DNA from 4 places in the Serratia liquefaciens ATCC 27592 genome. Region 1 is predicted to be linked to each of the others. Evidence: predicted binding sites of a transcription regulator. Region 1 holds the regulator's gene; each other region holds the start of a gene.
The links. The regulator CRP, encoded in region 1, controls carbon source genes, mostly activating them, when cyclic AMP is high. The targets are predictions, from matches to a motif close to ATGTGANNNNNNTCACAT.

Region 1 (4,186 bases):
TGCCCTTGGCGAAAGGGCGTCAAACAGACCAATAATCATATCTGACGCCTGCGCATTTAACACGGAGTGACCTACCACCATGTCCGCCAAACATCCCGTTATCGCAGTGACCGGCTCCAGCGGGGCCGGCACCACCACCACCAGCGTGGCGTTCCGTAAAATCTTTCAGCAGTTGAACATCCGCGCCGCCGAGCTGGAAGGCGACAGTTTCCACCGCTACACCCGGCCGGAAATGGACGCGGCGATCCGCAAAGCGCGCGATCTCGGCCGCCATATCAGCTATTTCGGCCCCGAAGCCAATGACTTCGGCCTGCTGCAACAAAGCTTTCTCGACTACGGCAAAAACGGCACCGGTCGCTCACGCAAGTATCTTCATACCTACGATGAAGCGGTACCCTATAATCAGGTTCCCGGCACTTTCACCCCATGGGAAGCCTTGCCGGCACCGACCGACGTGCTGTTCTACGAAGGGCTCCACGGTGGCGTCGTGACTGAACACATCGACGTGGCCAAACACGTCGATCTGCTGGTCGGCGTAGTACCGATCGTGAACCTGGAATGGATCCAGAAGCTGATCCGCGATACCGGTGAACGCGGTCACTCCCGCGAAGCGGTAATGGATTCGGTGGTTCGTTCGATGGAAGACTACATCAACTACATCACGCCGCAGTTCTCACGTACCCATATCAACTTCCAACGGGTGCCGACGGTAGACACCTCCAACCCGTTCGCCGCCAAGGCTATCCCTTCGCTGGACGAGAGCTTTGTGGTGATCCACTTCCGCGGGCTGGACCAGATCGACTTCCCTTATCTGCTGGCAATGCTGCAGGGATCTTTTATCTCGCATATCAATACGCTGGTGGTGCCGGGTGGCAAAATGGGGCTGGCGATGGAACTGATCATGGCGCCGCTGGTGCAGCGACTGCTGGAAGGGAAAAAAATCGAGTAATCTACGGGGCGCGGTACAACCGCGCCCCTTTATCCGTTACGCCAGGTCGCGGATTTCAAAACTGTGGGTCACGCTGGCGGCTTTGCTCAGCATCAGTGAAACCGAACAGTACTTCTCAGCTGACAGGTTGACCGCACGTTCCACGATCTTGTCGCTCAAATCTTTGCCGGTCACGATAAAATGCAGGTTGATATGGGTAAACAACCGTGGCGCTTCTTCGCGGCGTTCAGAGGTCAGTTTCACCTCGCAATCACGTACGTCGTTGCGTCCTTTTTGCAGGATCGACACCACGTCGATAGCACTGCAGCCCCCTACTGACATCAGCACCATTTCCATCGGACTGGGTGCTTTATCGCCGGCGTTGCCGTCCATCAATACCTGATGGCCAGACGCGGATTCACCCAGAAACGTCAGCCCTTCCACCCACTTAACTCTTGCCTGCATGCTGGTCACTCCGGTTAATTTCTTAAAATCAGAGTACGCTTTCGCATAGAAACTGGCAACGGAACCTGATGCTAATCATGCTGAAGCGAGACAACACGAGACACCCGCCTCACTCTGTGCTACAAACAGAGCCGCAATAAATCTTTCCGGGACACTGATTTCAGGGAAACTCCCAGGGAAAGGCTCCTTTACCGGTATGTTAACAGAATGTAGCTTGCAGCTCTCCCGGCAAGTTAATATGCTAGAGCGACAGCGTATATTTATGACACGCCTCAAAACCTGCTGATAGCCACCATTAAAACAACGGCGACAGCACGTTTTACAGGGAACTCTGACCCCTGTGACACAAGGCAGCGATAACAACAGAGGATAACAGCGAATGGTTCTCGGCAAACCGCAAACAGACCCTACTCTCGAATGGTTCCTGTCTCATTGCCATATCCACAAATATCCATCCAAAAGTACGCTGATTCACCAAGGTGAAAAAGCCGAAACGCTTTACTACATCGTCAAAGGCTCCGTCGCGGTGCTGATTAAGGATGAAGAAGGTAAAGAGATGATCCTGTCCTACCTTAACCAGGGGGATTTCATCGGCGAGCTTGGATTATTTGAAGAAGGTCAGGAGCGTAGCGCCTGGGTTAGGGCGAAGACCGCCTGTGAAGTGGCTGAAATTTCCTACAAGAAATTCCGCCAGCTGATTCAGGTAAACCCGGACATCCTGATGCGCCTGTCTGCCCAGATGGCAAACCGCCTGCAGATAACCTCTGAGAAAGTGGGTAACCTCGCCTTCCTGGACGTTACGGGCCGCATCGCGCAAACCCTGCTGAACCTGGCGAAACAGCCTGATGCCATGACCCATCCGGATGGCATGCAGATTAAAATCACCCGTCAGGAAATTGGCCAGATCGTCGGTTGCTCTCGTGAAACCGTGGGTCGTATTCTGAAAATGCTGGAAGATCAAAACCTGATCTCCGCTCACGGCAAAACTATTGTCGTTTACGGCACCCGTTAATCACTGAAAAAACGGCGCGATAATTCGCGCCGTTTTTTTATGCCCCGATTTATCATGTGGCGCCGACTGATTTATCATCCGGAAGTCAACTATGCACTGCGACAAACGCTGGTGCTGTGCCTGCCGGTTCTGCTCGGGCTGCTGATCGGCCAACTGCAATACGGCCTACTATTTTCCCTGGTTCCCGCCTGCTGCAACATCGCCGGGCTGGACACGCCCCACAAACGCTTCTTTAAACGCCTGATCGTCGGCGGCTCGCTCTTTGCGCTTAGCAGCCTGCTGCTGCAACAGGCACTGCTGTGGCAAGTACCGCTGCCCGCATTGATGCTCGGTCTGGCACTGTTGCTTGGCGTCAGCGGCGAAATCAGCCCACTGCACGCCCGCCTGCTGCCCGCCGCGCTGGTTGCCGCCATCTTCTCCCTCAGCATGGCCGGTACGGTGCCGCTTTGGCACGCGCCGGTGTTATATATCGTGGGTACCGCCTGGTACGGCCTGTTTACCTGGTTCTGGTTCAAGCTGTGGAAAGAGCAACCGATGCGCGAGTCGCTCAATCAGCTCTATCTGGAGCTGGCGGACTACTTCGAAGCCAAATATTCGCTGTTGACCCAGCACACCGATCCGCAGACCGCCTTACCACCGCTGCTGGTGCGCCAGCAAAAGGTCATGGACCTGATCACCTTGCTGTATCAGCAGCTTAATTTTCTGCCCCATGCCAGCAATCTCGAACAAAAGCGCCTGCAACGCACCTTTCAGGTCGCGCTGGATTTGCAGGAACATATCACCGTCAGCCTGCATCTGCCGGAAGAAGTCCAAAAACTGGTAGAGCAGAGCCAGGCCGAAGCCATTATCCGCCGCAATGCACAGGTGATTGCCAATCGGCTGCGCACGGTAGCGCACGATATCCTCTATCATCAGCATTCTCAGCGTTTCAACATGGATCATGAGCTGGCAGCCCTGGAAAAAGTGGCGGCGCAACACCCGGATAACCCGGTCGGCCAATTCTGTTATTACCACTTCAGCCGCATCGCCCGCCTGCTGCGCACCCAGCACCCACTCTACCGACGCGATCTGATGGCCAATCAAAACCGTCTGCCATTCTGGCCCGCGCTGGTCAGTTACCTGTCGTTCAAATCCAACGCCCTGCGCAATGCGGCTCGGCTGGGAGTCACCCTGGCAGCGGGCAGCAGCCTGGGGATGATATTCAATCTGCCAAAACCTTACTGGATCTTGCTGACCATCATGCTGGTGAGCCAAAACGGCTACAACGCCACCCGGGTACGCATCCAGCACCGTGCGCTCGGCACTCTGGTTGGGTTGGTGATTGCCGCCGGGTTACTGCAGCTGCAGCTGCCCGAGGCTGAGACGCTGGGCGTGATGCTGGTGATCACGCTGCTGGCCTATCTGGTTTCACGTAAAAATTACGGGCTGGCGGTAATTGGCTTTACGGTGACGGCGGTTTACACCCTGCAACTGTTGGCACTGAACGGCACCCACTTCCTGGTGCCGCGCCTGATCGACACGCTGATCGGCTGCGTGCTGGTGTTCGGTAGTACCATCTGGCTGTGGCCACAGTGGCAAAGCGGTCTGCTACGCAAGAACGCCCACCAGGCGTTGGAAAACGATCAGCAGGCGCTGCGCCTGTTGCTGGAAGAGCAAGAACCCGATCCCAGCGCGCTGGCTTATGCCCGCATGCAGGTCAATCAGGCGCATAACGCGCTGTTCACCTCACTCAATCAGGCGATGCAGGAGCCGGGATTTGAATCGAGCTACCTGGCAGATAT
Region 2 (4,186 bases), 960 kb from region 1:
ACCGGAACCGACTTTGACGTCCATCACCAACGCATCCAGGCCTTCCGCCAGCTTCTTCGCCAGAATAGAGGCGGTGATCAGCGGAATGGAATCTACGGTAGCAGTGATATCACGGGTCGCGTAGAAGCGTTTGTCCGCCGGTGCCAGCGAGCTGGTTTGGCCGATAATCGCCACGCCCACGTCCTGAATAATTTTGCGGAAGGCATTGTCGTCCGGGAAGATATTAAAGCCCGGGATCGCTTCCAGCTTGTCCAGCGTACCGCCGGTATGGCCCAAACCACGGCCGGAGATCATCGGCACATAGCCGCCGCAAGCCGCCACCATCGGGCCCAGCATCAGCGAAGTGACATCGCCCACGCCGCCGGTGGAGTGCTTGTCGACCAGTGGCCCGTTCAGTGACAGGCTTTTCCAGTCCAGCACGGTACCGGAATCACGCATTGCCATGGTCAGCGCCACGCGCTCCGGCATGGTCATATCGTGGAAATAAATGGTCATCGCCAGCGCGGCAATTTGACCTTCTGAAACGACGTTGTCACGGATGCCATTGATGAAAAAGCGAATTTCTGCTTCGTTCAACGGCTGACCGTCACGTTTCTTACGGATAATTTCTTGGGCCAGGAACAAAGCGTCCCCCTGTTTTAGCTAGAGTAGAGTGCAGGCCGGCGATTATCTCGCCTTGCCGACGTAATCGTTCAGTAACCGCTGCCGGACTGCCCGGCACTGTGGCCCAGCGTCGTCAGCAGGCTGGCTAACAGACTGGAAGCCCCGAAGCGGAAATGACGCGCATCGGCCCAACCTTCGCCCAGAATACGATCGGCAAGTTGCAGATAATGCAGCGCGTCTTCCGCTGTGCGTACGCCACCGGCCGGCTTGAAGCCCACCGTTTTGGCAACGCCAAGATCGCGGATCACCGACATCATCAGCTCCGCGCTTTCGAGCGTTGCGTTGACCGGCACTTTACCGGTAGAGGTTTTGATAAAGTCAGCGCCGGCGTTGATGGCGATTTCCGATGCTTTACGGATCAGGCTGGCCTGCTTGAGCTCACCGGTTTCAATGATCACTTTCAACAGCACGTTGGCGGCCTGGCAAGCCTGCTTGCACTGTTTGACCAGTTCAAAACCCACCTGCTCGTTACCGGCGATCAGCGCGCGGTAAGGGAACACCACGTCCACCTCATCGGCGCCATAGGCGATAGCCGCGCGCGTTTCCGCCAGCGCGATTTCAATATCGTCGTTGCCATGCGGGAAATTGGTGACGGTCGCAATGCGGATGTCCGGCGTCCCCTGCTCACGCAGAGCCTTGCGCGCCACCGGGATAAAACGCGGGTAAATACAGATGGCCGCCGTATGGCCGGCCGGGCTATTGGCCTGACGACACAGCGCGATCACTTTTTCATCGGTGTCATCGTCGTTCAGCGTGGTCAAATCCATTAAGGTCAGCGCACGTTGCGCTGCTGCGGTTAATTCGGTCATAAAACTCTCCAACTGAGTACCTGGGTGTTGGCGAGCGGACTTGGTTCCTTGAAGATAGCGCTGGGGAACGGGTTCCCACCGCGGCAACTGAGATCCTTCTCACCGCACATAACCCTTCGCATCGCGCAGGGTCAGTAATAGCTATTTGAACACGATCGCCGGGGGCAATTCGCGCTCAGGGTCACACTATATGAAATAACACTGTAACAGGCCGGAATTATATGTGAAGAACATCACAAAATAACGCGATATCGTTCACAAATTCGCTAAAGAAACGGACGCGGGCACGGCACGTTGCGCCCGTCTTAGAGTATAGGCGGTGTCCTGCAATAGGGCTCGCGGCGCTATCACAGGACAGGACCGGGATTACAGCGCCAGGAAGAACCCGGCGATGGTCGCACTCATCAGGTTGGAGAGCGTACCCGCAGCCACGGCTTTCAGGCCGAAGCGCGCGATGTCATGACGACGGTTCGGCGCCATACTGCCCAGACCGCCGAGCAAGATCGCCACCGACGACAGGTTGGCAAAGCCGCACAGCGCAAAGGAGATGATCGCCTTGGTGTGCGCCGACAGCACCTGCAGCCCTTCTGCCGCCACCACGTCGTCCGGACGCAGGTAAGCACCGAAGTTCATGTAGGCGACGAATTCGTTAACGATAATCTTCTGGCCAATAAACGAGCCGGCCGCCATCGCTTCATGCCAAGGCACGCCGATCAGGAAGGCGATCGGTGAGAATACCCAGCCAAGTATCAGTTCCAGCGACAGCTGCGGATAATCGAACCAGCCGCCGATACCGCCAAGAATGCCGTTCAGCAAAGCGATCAACGCGATAAACGCCAACAGCATCGCGCCGACGTTCAGCGCCAGCTGCATGCCGGAAGCCGCACCTGAAGCTGCCGCATCGATCACGTTGGCCGGGCGTTCATCTTCTGCGATCAATTTCATCGCGTCGTCTTTATCGTGGGTTTTTTCGGTTTCCGGCACCATCAGCTTGGCGAACAGCAAGCCACCCGGAGCAGCCATAAATGAAGCGGCGATCAGATATTCCAGCGGCACCCCCATCTGGGCATAACCTGCCAATACGGAACCGGCTACCGAGGCCAGGCCACCGCACATCACGGTAAACAGCTCAGACTGGGTCATGGTAGCGATATACGGGCGCACCACCAGCGGGGCCTCGGTTTGGCCGACGAAAATATTAGCGGTCGCCGACAGTGATTCGGTCCGTGAGGTACCCAGCAGCTTTTGCAAGCCACCGCCCAACACGCGGATCACCAATTGCATGATACCGAGGTAATACAGCACCGCAATCAGCGAGGAGAAGAACACGATCACCGGCAGTACGCGCAGCGCGAACACAAAACCGCCGCCGCCGAAGACTTCAAACATCTTGTCGGAAACCAGGCCACCGAAGATGAAGGAGATCCCCTGGTTGCCGTAGGCGATCACGTTAGCTACGCCCGCCGACATGCCGCCGAGAATCGCGCGACCAACTGGAACGTACAGCACCAGCGCGCCGATGGCGACCTGAAGAACAAATGCCCAAATAACGGTGCGCAGGTTAATCGCGCGGCGGTTGCTGGAGAGCAGCACCGCAATGGCGATCAGCACCGCCATGCCAACCAGGCTCATGATGAGTTGCATGCAAAGTATCCCTGTTGCGAAAAAGAAATGCATCCCTGTCAGAGAGGAACACGGGGTTGCTTTAGAGTAATTTCGGGGAGCGATTATACGGAGCGAGGTACCCCTCGTACCGATTTATGTCACAAATGCATACAACAGGAAGCAAATGAAAATCTTATAACGTGAGCATCATCACAGTTATGGCGGGTTAGACACCTAAAGGGTAAACAGGGCGTGAGTGTTGTGTTGCAACTGGGCGGCAATATCCTCGGCTGACTCGGGGCGCAAGCGGCACAGTTCCTGGAAAACTTCGGCGGCACGTTCAGGGCGGTTGGGCTGCCCCTGGTAACCGGCCAGCGGCATGTCCGGCGCATCGGTTTCCAACAGCAAGGAGGTCAACGGCAATTGAGCCATCACGCTACGGGTTTTCTGCGCCCGCTCATAGCTGATGGTGCCCCCCACGCCAATGTAATAGCCCAGGCGTATAAACGCCTGCGCCTGCGACAGGCTACCGGCAAAACCATGTACGACGCCACGACGTGGCACTTCACTACGACGCAGCATCGCCGCCAGCTGATCGTGGCTGCGGCGGGAATGCAGGATCACCGGCAGGTCGTGTTCTTTAGCCAGTTTCAACTGGGCCTTCAATAGCCGCTGTTGCCGTTCGAACTGCGGGTTCTCCATATACAGATCCAGACCAATCTCCCCCACCGCCACCAGCTTCCGAGGTCGGCTGGCCAGAAAACCCGCCAACTGTTCAAGCTCCGCTTCCTGATGCTGGGCAATATACAGCGGGTGCAGCCCGAGGGCTGCGAACAACGGCGGATAGTCGCGCGCCAGTTTTACCACCCGCGCAAAGCGGTCGGCAGTCACCGTCGGCACGATAATACGCCTTACGCCCGCCCGTTCGGCCAACGCCAGGCTTTCAAGCTCCTGTCCGCTGAACGGCGGGAAATCGAAGTGGCAGTGGGTATCGGTGAAATCTGGGGTCACAGCAACCCCCCTTCACCCGGGGGTACGTCACCCGGCAGAATAATTTCTCTCGCGGCCAGATTGGGCTCCGGCTGCGTGGAAAGTTCGCGCGGGTGTGC
Region 3 (4,186 bases), 2.5 Mb from region 1:
GGCCACTGACAACAGCTCGTTGAAATTATAGAGTTTCATGGACTTTTTCCTCATGGTGCTTGGTTGATTTACCGTTAACAAACCACGCAATCAGCGTGACGAAGGCGATGAACAGGGCGATGAATAGCCAGTTGCCCTGGAAAGCATGTCCCATCACCAGCCCACTGCTGATGACGTCGGAGTCGCTGAAGGTCACCCCGACAAAGCCGTAACTTTCCAGCATCGGTACCAGAATGGCCGGCAGGAAGGTGATAAACAGGCCATGAACCACCCCGCCAATCATGGCGCCGCGACGGCCACCCAGCGCATTACCGAAGATGCCTGCGGTGCCGCCGGCGAAGAAGTTGGTCAGCAGACCGGGCAGGATCATCGCCAGACCGAACATTGGGAAAACGATCATGCCGATGATTGAGCCAAGGGTGGTGGCGAGGAAGCCGACGATCACCGCGTTGGGGGCGTAAGGGAACAGCACCGGACAATCCAGCGCCGGTTTGGCATCAGGCACGACGCGCAGGGCGATACCGCGGAAGGCGGGTACCAGCTCATTGAGCAGCAGGCGTACGCCGCTGTAGAGGATAAATACGCCAGCGACAAACTGGATGGCCTGCATAAAGGAATACATCAGGTAATTCATGCCGCCGGCATACTGGGCGATGTACTGCGGACCGGCAGCCAGCGCTGGGATCAGATACATCGGGATCATCACCACCGCCATCGACAGGTAGGTGTCCTGCAGGAACTTGAAGTTATCGGGCAACTCCAGGTCTTCGGTAGAGCGGGAGCCCTTACCGACTACCTTGGCGACGGCAGCCTGTACCAGATAGCCGATGGTGCAGAAGTGCCCCAGGGCCACATCGTCCGAACCGGTAATTTTGCGCACCACCGGCTGGGCCAGTGCAGGCATCAAGACCGCCATCACGCCGCCGAATATGCCGCCGGTCAGAATCAGCGGCATGCCGGTCAGCCCGGCCTTATAGCCGATCACCGCCCCTATGGTGGCCATCCACAGCAATGCCTGGCCGGTCAGGAAGATGTATTTGAACGGAGTAATGCGCGCAATGATGATATTCACCGCGAAAATTACCATCAGGGTCAGCGCCACTTCTGAACCCAACTCGCGGTTGGCCAAGCCGGCGATGGCGGCGACGTCGGTGATATAACCGGTCATGCCGAACCCTTGGGTGAATATACTGTTCAGATAGGTCAAGGCACCGACAATAATGTTGATGCCCGCCATCATGATCAGGAAACCCAGCAGGGTTTTGAAGGTGCCTTCGGCCACTTTGCCGATGGATTTCTTCTGCAGCAATAGCCCCAGCATGGCGATAAAAGCGACCAGAATGGAAGCCTGGCCCAACAGATCTTTGACGATAAAGTCAATCAGGCTATTCATGGCGGGTTTCCTTCATGTCACGTTCTTTCAGGAAGGCCACGATCTTTTGCTCAATTTCCACTTTATCGGTAAGCCGATGCAGAATAATGACCCGCTTCTTTTCCTCTTCGCTGGCGTCGGCATTTAAAATATCGGCGAAGGTTTTCTGGGTAAGAATAATATCTGATTTAAAGGCGCTGGCCTCAGAGATAGTAGTGTGATCAATATCTGCCTCAATCTCTAATTTCTTCAGCACCGCTCTTGCGCTCATTTCAATGGCAAAGCTGGAGCCGAGGCCACAGCCACATACGCACAGTATTTTAAGCATGGGTATCTCCTCAGATTATATTTAATTGCCTGGCGAGTTTGTAATGGTGTCCTTCGGTATCAACCAAACGTTTCTGCATGCTGATTAAATCGATGGGAATAGGTTGGTTGCCGGCATTAATAATGATTGCCTTGTTCTTCATTCCTGAATGAATACAGCGAACCACTTCGCTGGCCATAATGGTCCCCTGATAAATCTCTTCGCCGGTCGGTTCACCATTGCGCAGACCGTAGCCCATAATCGTTTTACGAATACGCACGCCAATTTTTGGCTCCAATTGTTTTATCATGGTGTCGATAGCGCCTTGAAAACCGGGCGAGTATTCTTTGGTATAACCCTCTGAGCACAAAATAATCACGCTATTTTGCTGCTCAAGTCGTCGAGTTATTTTCTCTGCCAGCTGATTCAAGGCATATTGGCATTCCGGGATCAGGGCAAAATCCGCATTGGATTTGATGGCCGATTGCAGCGTCAACTCCCCGCAGTAACCGCCCAGCAGCTCAATCATGAACACGCGTCCGGGCAGGGCGCGCCCGGTGTTTCTCAGTTTTGAAACTTCATTTATCACCTGTTCGCAGGCGGTGGAAAAGCCAATGCTGTAATGACTGCCGAAAACGTCATTGTCGATAGTCATCCCCACGCCAAAACAGTTAATACCGAATTCACTGAGCGTATTTAAAAACTGCAGCGACCCGTCACCACCGGCCATAATAAGCACGTCTATGTGCAAGGCCTTAAGCTGTTTGCTGATGGTTTCATATTCTCCAGCCGTCAATTTCTTGGCCGTGCGGCCGGAAGAGATTATCGGCATTGATGAAATGGAGAAATCAACCAAATCGCGTTGGGCAATAGGATGGTGCTGATTAGCCAATAATCCGGGGATGCCGCCGTTAAACAGAATGATATCTGCCTGCGCCAACCTGGCGACCTGGAAAATAAAGTTATTGATCCCGGTGACATCGCCGCCGCTTATTACTACGCCAATCTTCATATACCTGTCTCCAGCCAATTCCGTGGAGATCATTGTCATTTTTGGCATCGGTAAAATTTGCAGGCGACATCACAAAACAATCACAAATATTTTTATGGATGGCCTTGACAGGCTTGCCGGCAGGATTAATTTTGCGAAGGATATCTCATTTTATTTTTGGCGGCTTCGAGATTTTTAGATGATGATTATTAATAATCAAAGAGTTGCGTTCACGTCGCGTTAAGGCCGGCTTTACCGCCATCAATGGCGAGGAGCAAAGAAATAAGTTTAATGAAGTGTGATAACTCTCGCATTTTTATTCGATACGCTGAGTGTGACGTTAATAAATACGCGGATAAAAGAAATAACCACGTATTTATTAAGTTATTTAATGATTGAGGTTATTCAGGCTCTAACCACGGTCAAACCGGCCTGTTCCAGCGGGCCCGTCAGTGCAACATCGGTGGAGCGCTCGACGATAATACTCTGCGCCATGGAAATATCGCCAATGGCATATTGCGAGGCGGCATTGAGCTTGGCGGCCGAGGCCAATACCACGGTTTCTGCCGCCCGTGCGGCCAGTGCCCGCTTGATGTAAGCCTCTTCGAGATCGCCGGTGCTCAGGCCGGCGGTAGGGTGCACGCCAGTCACGCCCATAAAATAAATATCGGCGCGAATATGAGACATGGCTTCCACTGCGGCTGCGCCAACGCTGACGATCGAATGTTTATATAAACGCCCGCCGATCAGGATCACTTCGACCTTCGGGTGGTCTACCAGACCGACGGCCACGCTGGGGCTGTGGGTGACGACGGTGGCTTCCAGCGTGGGCGGGAGCTGCCTGACCAATTCGGCAGAAGTCGTGCCGCCATCCAGAATCACCACTTGCCCAGGGGTAATCATTGCCGCCGCGGCTTTGGCAATCGCACGTTTGGCGGCGGATTCCTGCCCGTTTCTTTCGGCAAAGGTGGCAATGGCCGGGGAGACCGGCAGCGCTCCGCCGTGCACTCGTTGCAATAGGCCTTCACTGTCCAATTCGCGCAGATCGCGCCGCAGGGTATCTTCGGACAACCCGAACATCTCGCTGAGCTGTTTGGCCAGAACCTGTCCGTCCTGAGCCAGTTTTTCCAGAATGATTTTTTTACGTTGGCTGGTGAGCATGGCGTTTTCCCGTTAAATTTGCGCTGCACGAAATATCTTGATCATACACGAAAATGCACGATAGTATCAATTTCCTTTCCTGCTTGTGGAGTTGAGCACCATGATCGCTACCCAAGATCGGGTTCGCATTGTCGAAACCCGGGTACTGTCTGATGACTGGTATTTGCTGAAAAAAACCACCTTTGATTTTTTGCGTCGCGATGGCGTATGGCAGCGACAAAGCCGTGAAACCTACGACCGCGGCGATGGAGCCACCATTTTGCTGTTTAACCGGCAAAGGCAAAAGGTAGTGCTGACGCGTCAGTTCCGCTTCCCGGCGTTCGTCAATGGGCACGACGGCATGCTGATAGAGGCT
Region 4 (4,186 bases), 2.0 Mb from region 1:
GCGTTTTCACCGCCCTGCTGCGATCACGCGTTCTTGCGGGTGCGGAAGGTCACTGCCAGCCGTGCCGGTTGTTCCCCTGCGGCGATCAGCGGTTTGCTGACGCGGCCGGTTTCCACGCAAACCATGGTTTTATACCCGTCGTTAGGCATGTCCGCCATGCTGCAAGAAAGCTCTACGCCAGGGTTCCAGGCAATCACATCACTCATGTGATGGTGATGAACCTCAATGGTGCGTTGGAGCGCCGCATCTTTGATCAGGCTAAAGGCCTCCGGCTGGGTATAAACCCGATCGGTCTGGCCAACGAAGGTCACGTCACCGGTCTGTTTGGCCTCTGCGCCTCCAGCGACTTTATCGATATAAGGCACGCCGAGGCCGGCTACCTTAACCTGTTCAATGTCCCCGATCTGGAAGTAGCTATGCAGCGCCGCAGTGGCCTGATAATCACCGTGGGACTCCAGCTCTATCTCACACTCCTCGCCTAGCTTGAATCGGGCAATCAGCGTAAAGGCGTGTGGCCACAGGCTACGGGTTTGCTCATTATCTTTCAGCGTGAAGGTGAGAATGACGCCGTTGTCATCTTCATCATGCGCCGTCAGACTCCAGGGCTGATTGCGGGCGAAACCGTGAGAAGGTTTTGCCACCGGACCAAACCAGGGCCAGCAAATGGGGACGCCGCCGCGGATAGCATTGCCTTTTTTAAATGGCGTGTTGTTGCTCAGCCAAATGACCGGCTTTTCACCGCTGGGTTGCCAGGCCAATAGATGCGCGCCTTGCAGCGTGATAGCCGCACGCACTTTCGGGTGGGAAACCACCACCACGGGCAGTTCGTCGAGTTGCCGTTGGCTGATATAAGGAGAAATTTGCTGAGTAACGGGTAGGGTGAAAATTTTTTCGTTCATCGGTTGGCCTTTTGTTCGCCGTAGAAACAAAAAAAGGGCGACAAAAATGTCGCCCTCATCATCAGCTTTGCATCAATCCATTATTTGGAGATGTGAGCGATCAGATCCAGAACCTTGTTGGAGTAACCAGTTTCGTTATCGTACCAAGAAACCAGTTTCACGAAGGTGTCGCTCAGAGCGATACCGGCTTTGGCATCGAATACGGAAGTCAGAGTTTCGCCGTTGAAATCGGTAGAAACCACTTCGTCTTCGGTGTAGCCCAGCACGCCTTTCAGCTCGCCTTCAGATGCAGCTTTGATAGCAGCACAGATTTCTTTGTAAGAAGCTGGTTTTGCCAGACGAGCAGTCAGGTCAACCACAGAAACGTTCGGGGTAGGAACGCGGAACGCCATACCGGTCAGTTTGCCGTTCAGTTCTGGGATAACTTTACCTACTGCTTTAGCAGCACCGGTAGAAGAAGGGATGATGTTCTGAGATGCGCCGCGGCCGCCGCGCCAGTCTTTGTGAGACGGGCCATCAACGGTTTTCTGAGTTGCGGTAGTTGCATGCACTGTGGTCATCAGCGCTTCAACGATGCCGAACTTGTCGTTGATAACTTTAGCCAGTGGTGCCAGGCAGTTGGTGGTACAAGAAGCGTTAGAAACGATTTCCTGACCAGCGTAAGATTTGTGGTTCACACCCATAACGAACATTGGGGTGTCGTCTTTGGATGGGCCAGTCAGAACAACTTTCTTAGCGCCTGCAGCGATGTGTTTACGTGCAGTTTCGTCAGTCAGGAACAGGCCAGTTGCTTCTGCAACGACGTCAACATTGACTTCGTTCCACTTCAGGTTAGCCGGATCTCTTTCTGAGGTACAACGGATGGTTTTGCCGTTAACAACCAGGTGGCCGTCTTTAACTTCTACAGTGCCGTTGAAGCGGCCGTGAGTAGAGTCATATTTCAGCATGTAAGCCATGTACTCTGCGTCTAACAGGTCGTTGATTGCAACGATTTCGATGTCAGAACGTTCTTGAGCAGCACGAAAAACAATGCGACCGATACGGCCAAAACCGTTGATACCTACTTTGATAGTCATATATTCCACCAGCTATTTGTTAGTGAATAAAAGGTTGCCTGTAAAATTACAAAAACCTTACCAAGCGTCAAGCGGAATCGTGTCAATACTTGCTGCAAATCAAACCTCGCAGCCTGGTTTGAGCGCTTATTGCACGTTCCGTTTGCGTTCGGCCTCATCCGTAATATGGGGTCAAACCGCCAAGTATAAAGTCAGTCCATATAAGATATGTGATCGGTATCACATATTGCCGCGACGTGACCTTTATGGGCTACAGTTTAGGCCAAAAAGCGCTGCAGTGTTGTTAATTTTTTGTTATTATTACTCATTGTTTTCGTTGACATTATCCACATTCAGAGAAACGCACAAATGGCTAAAGAGACAACCCCTGACCATCCGGCCACGGAACTGAATGAAATCCAACGTTATGTGACTCAGGAACGTGGTACCGAGGCGCCGTATTCCGGCAAATTGCTGCACAACAAACGCGAGGGCGTGTACCATTGCCTGTGCTGCAACCACCCGCTGTTCTACTCAGACAGCAAGTACGACTCCGGCTGCGGTTGGCCGAGCTTCTATCAGCCGGTATCCGACGATGCTATTCGTTATCTTGATGATAATTCACATAATATGCATCGCGTTGAGATCCGCTGTGGTCACTGTGACGCGCATTTGGGCCACGTCTTCCCCGACGGCCCGCAGCCAACCGGCGAACGTTTTTGCGTTAACTCGGCGTCGCTCAGTTTTACCGACGGTGAGAACGGTGAGAAAACGGCTGGCTAGAGCTAGTGCGTTGTTAGAAAAATCGATTCAGCAAATTATTCTTGCACGAGTAAGGAAAGGCCCTGATGGATGTGAAAGACCTGATTGCCGCCATGACGCCGGAAATCTATCAACGGCTGGTATTAGCCGTTGAGCTGGGCAAGTGGCCGGATGGCGTAGCCCTGACTCCGGAACAGAAAGAAAACAGCCTGCAGGCGGTCATGCTGTGGCAGTCGTTGCACAATGCCGATCCGCAACACATGAGTATCGGCACCGACGGTCAGATTGTGATGAAGAGCAAGCAAGAGCTGAAACAGCAGTTTATCGCTGAACCCTTGGCTAAGCTGAAACCGCAGTAAATCGAATAACGGGGCGATAGTGACATCGCCCCGTGGGTTTAGCCTTTCCCGCCGTTGATCCCCAGCGATTCCGCCAGTTGATGCGCGAGCCGGTTATTGTCGTCTGCGCCATATTCCCAGAACATCGCGCCCCCTAATCCCTTGCTTTTGATGTAATCAGCCTTCAGCTCAACCGAGCGTGGGTTCTCGTACGAAATGGCGAATAAAGGTTTGCCCTCGGCGGATTTCATCGTCAGATAGGGAACCTGGGCATCGCTGTCCCAATGGGCGCTGAAGCGCCGCTGTGGATCGTTTAACAGCTTGCTGACGATATCGTTATATTTGAAGTAGCTGTCCTTGGTCAGATCCAACGCCAGTGATTTGAAGACGGCGGTTTCACGCGCGGTGAAATAGGGTTGGGTGACAGGTTTTTTCTCTGCGTCGGCTTTGTCCCAGTCGATGCCGGGCTCAGTGGCGCGTTTGGGTACCCGACCATAAAAACCGATGCCCAGATTTAACTGCGCCGGTTTAAGTCCAGCGGCCAAATAGTTATCCACGACAAAATTGGCGCTGTAGCGATCGGCTGCCGCGACGGTCGGCCACTGTTTGGAATCATACAGATTGGAGTTGAAATACTGAGTGCCGTACGCCATATCATAGGTCATCAGGTTGATGTAATCGAGATAGGGTGCAATACCTTTGACGTCCACCCATTCCTGCGGACTTTTGACGTTGGCACCCACGGCGATGGTCAGCAATTTATTTTTATTCAGGGCGCTATGCAGTTCTTTCAGCAGCACGGTGAAGTTGGCCCGGTCCGCCGGTTGGCTTTCGACCAGCCCCCAGGCGCCGTTAACCGGGTACTCCCAGTCGAGATCGATGCCGTCCAGTTGGTACTGCTTGATGACGTCCAGCACCGAACGGATAAATACAGTCCGGCTCTCTGGCGTTGCCGCCGCACCAGAAAAACCGCGAGCACCCCAACCGCCGACGGACAGCAGCACTTTCAACTCCGGATTCTGTTTACGCAATACCGGCAGCAGCTTCAGATCGGCCATCACTTTAGGTGACAGATAAATCTGGTGCAGGCGAGCCGGGTCTTTTAGCGCAGGATTGGATTCGTCTTTCTCAT

Region 2: a site for CRP is predicted at 1,694-1,711, ahead of deoC (deoxyribose-phosphate aldolase). Genes of this name have one in related genera too.
Region 3: a site for CRP is predicted at 2,967-2,984, ahead of M495_RS11040 (6-phosphofructokinase). Genes of this name have one in related genera too.
Region 4: a site for CRP is predicted at 2,183-2,200, ahead of msrB (peptide-methionine (R)-S-oxide reductase MsrB). Genes of this name have one in related genera too.

Annotation. Positions count from the first base shown of each region.
Region 1 is NC_021741.1:4,845,808-4,849,993, forward strand. It holds gene M495_RS22645 (phosphoribulokinase) at 80-949, shown strand; gene M495_RS22650 (OsmC family protein) at 986-1,393, opposite strand; gene crp (cAMP-activated global transcriptional regulator CRP) at 1,773-2,405, shown strand; gene M495_RS22660 (YccS/YhfK family putative transporter) at 2,460-4,186, shown strand, end outside.
Region 2 is NC_021741.1:563,369-567,554, reverse strand. It holds gene deoA (thymidine phosphorylase) at 1-624, opposite strand, end outside; gene deoC (deoxyribose-phosphate aldolase) at 693-1,472, opposite strand; gene M495_RS02630 (NupC/NupG family nucleoside CNT transporter) at 1,839-3,116, opposite strand; gene M495_RS02625 (TatD family hydrolase) at 3,312-4,088, opposite strand; gene M495_RS02620 (patatin-like phospholipase family protein) at 4,085-4,186, opposite strand, start outside.
Region 3 is NC_021741.1:2,340,012-2,344,197, forward strand. It holds gene M495_RS11025 (class II fructose-bisphosphate aldolase) at 1-39, opposite strand, end outside; gene M495_RS11030 (PTS sugar transporter subunit IIC) at 26-1,393, opposite strand; gene M495_RS11035 (PTS sugar transporter subunit IIB) at 1,386-1,700, opposite strand; gene M495_RS11040 (6-phosphofructokinase) at 1,711-2,691, opposite strand; gene M495_RS11045 (DeoR/GlpR family DNA-binding transcription regulator) at 3,076-3,831, opposite strand; gene M495_RS11050 (NUDIX domain-containing protein) at 3,932-4,186, shown strand, end outside.
Region 4 is NC_021741.1:2,885,083-2,889,268, reverse strand. It holds gene M495_RS13450 (D-hexose-6-phosphate mutarotase) at 24-899, opposite strand; gene gapA (glyceraldehyde-3-phosphate dehydrogenase) at 980-1,975, opposite strand; gene msrB (peptide-methionine (R)-S-oxide reductase MsrB) at 2,324-2,737, shown strand; gene M495_RS13435 (YeaC family protein) at 2,803-3,075, shown strand; gene M495_RS13430 (glycoside hydrolase family 18 protein) at 3,114-4,186, opposite strand, start outside.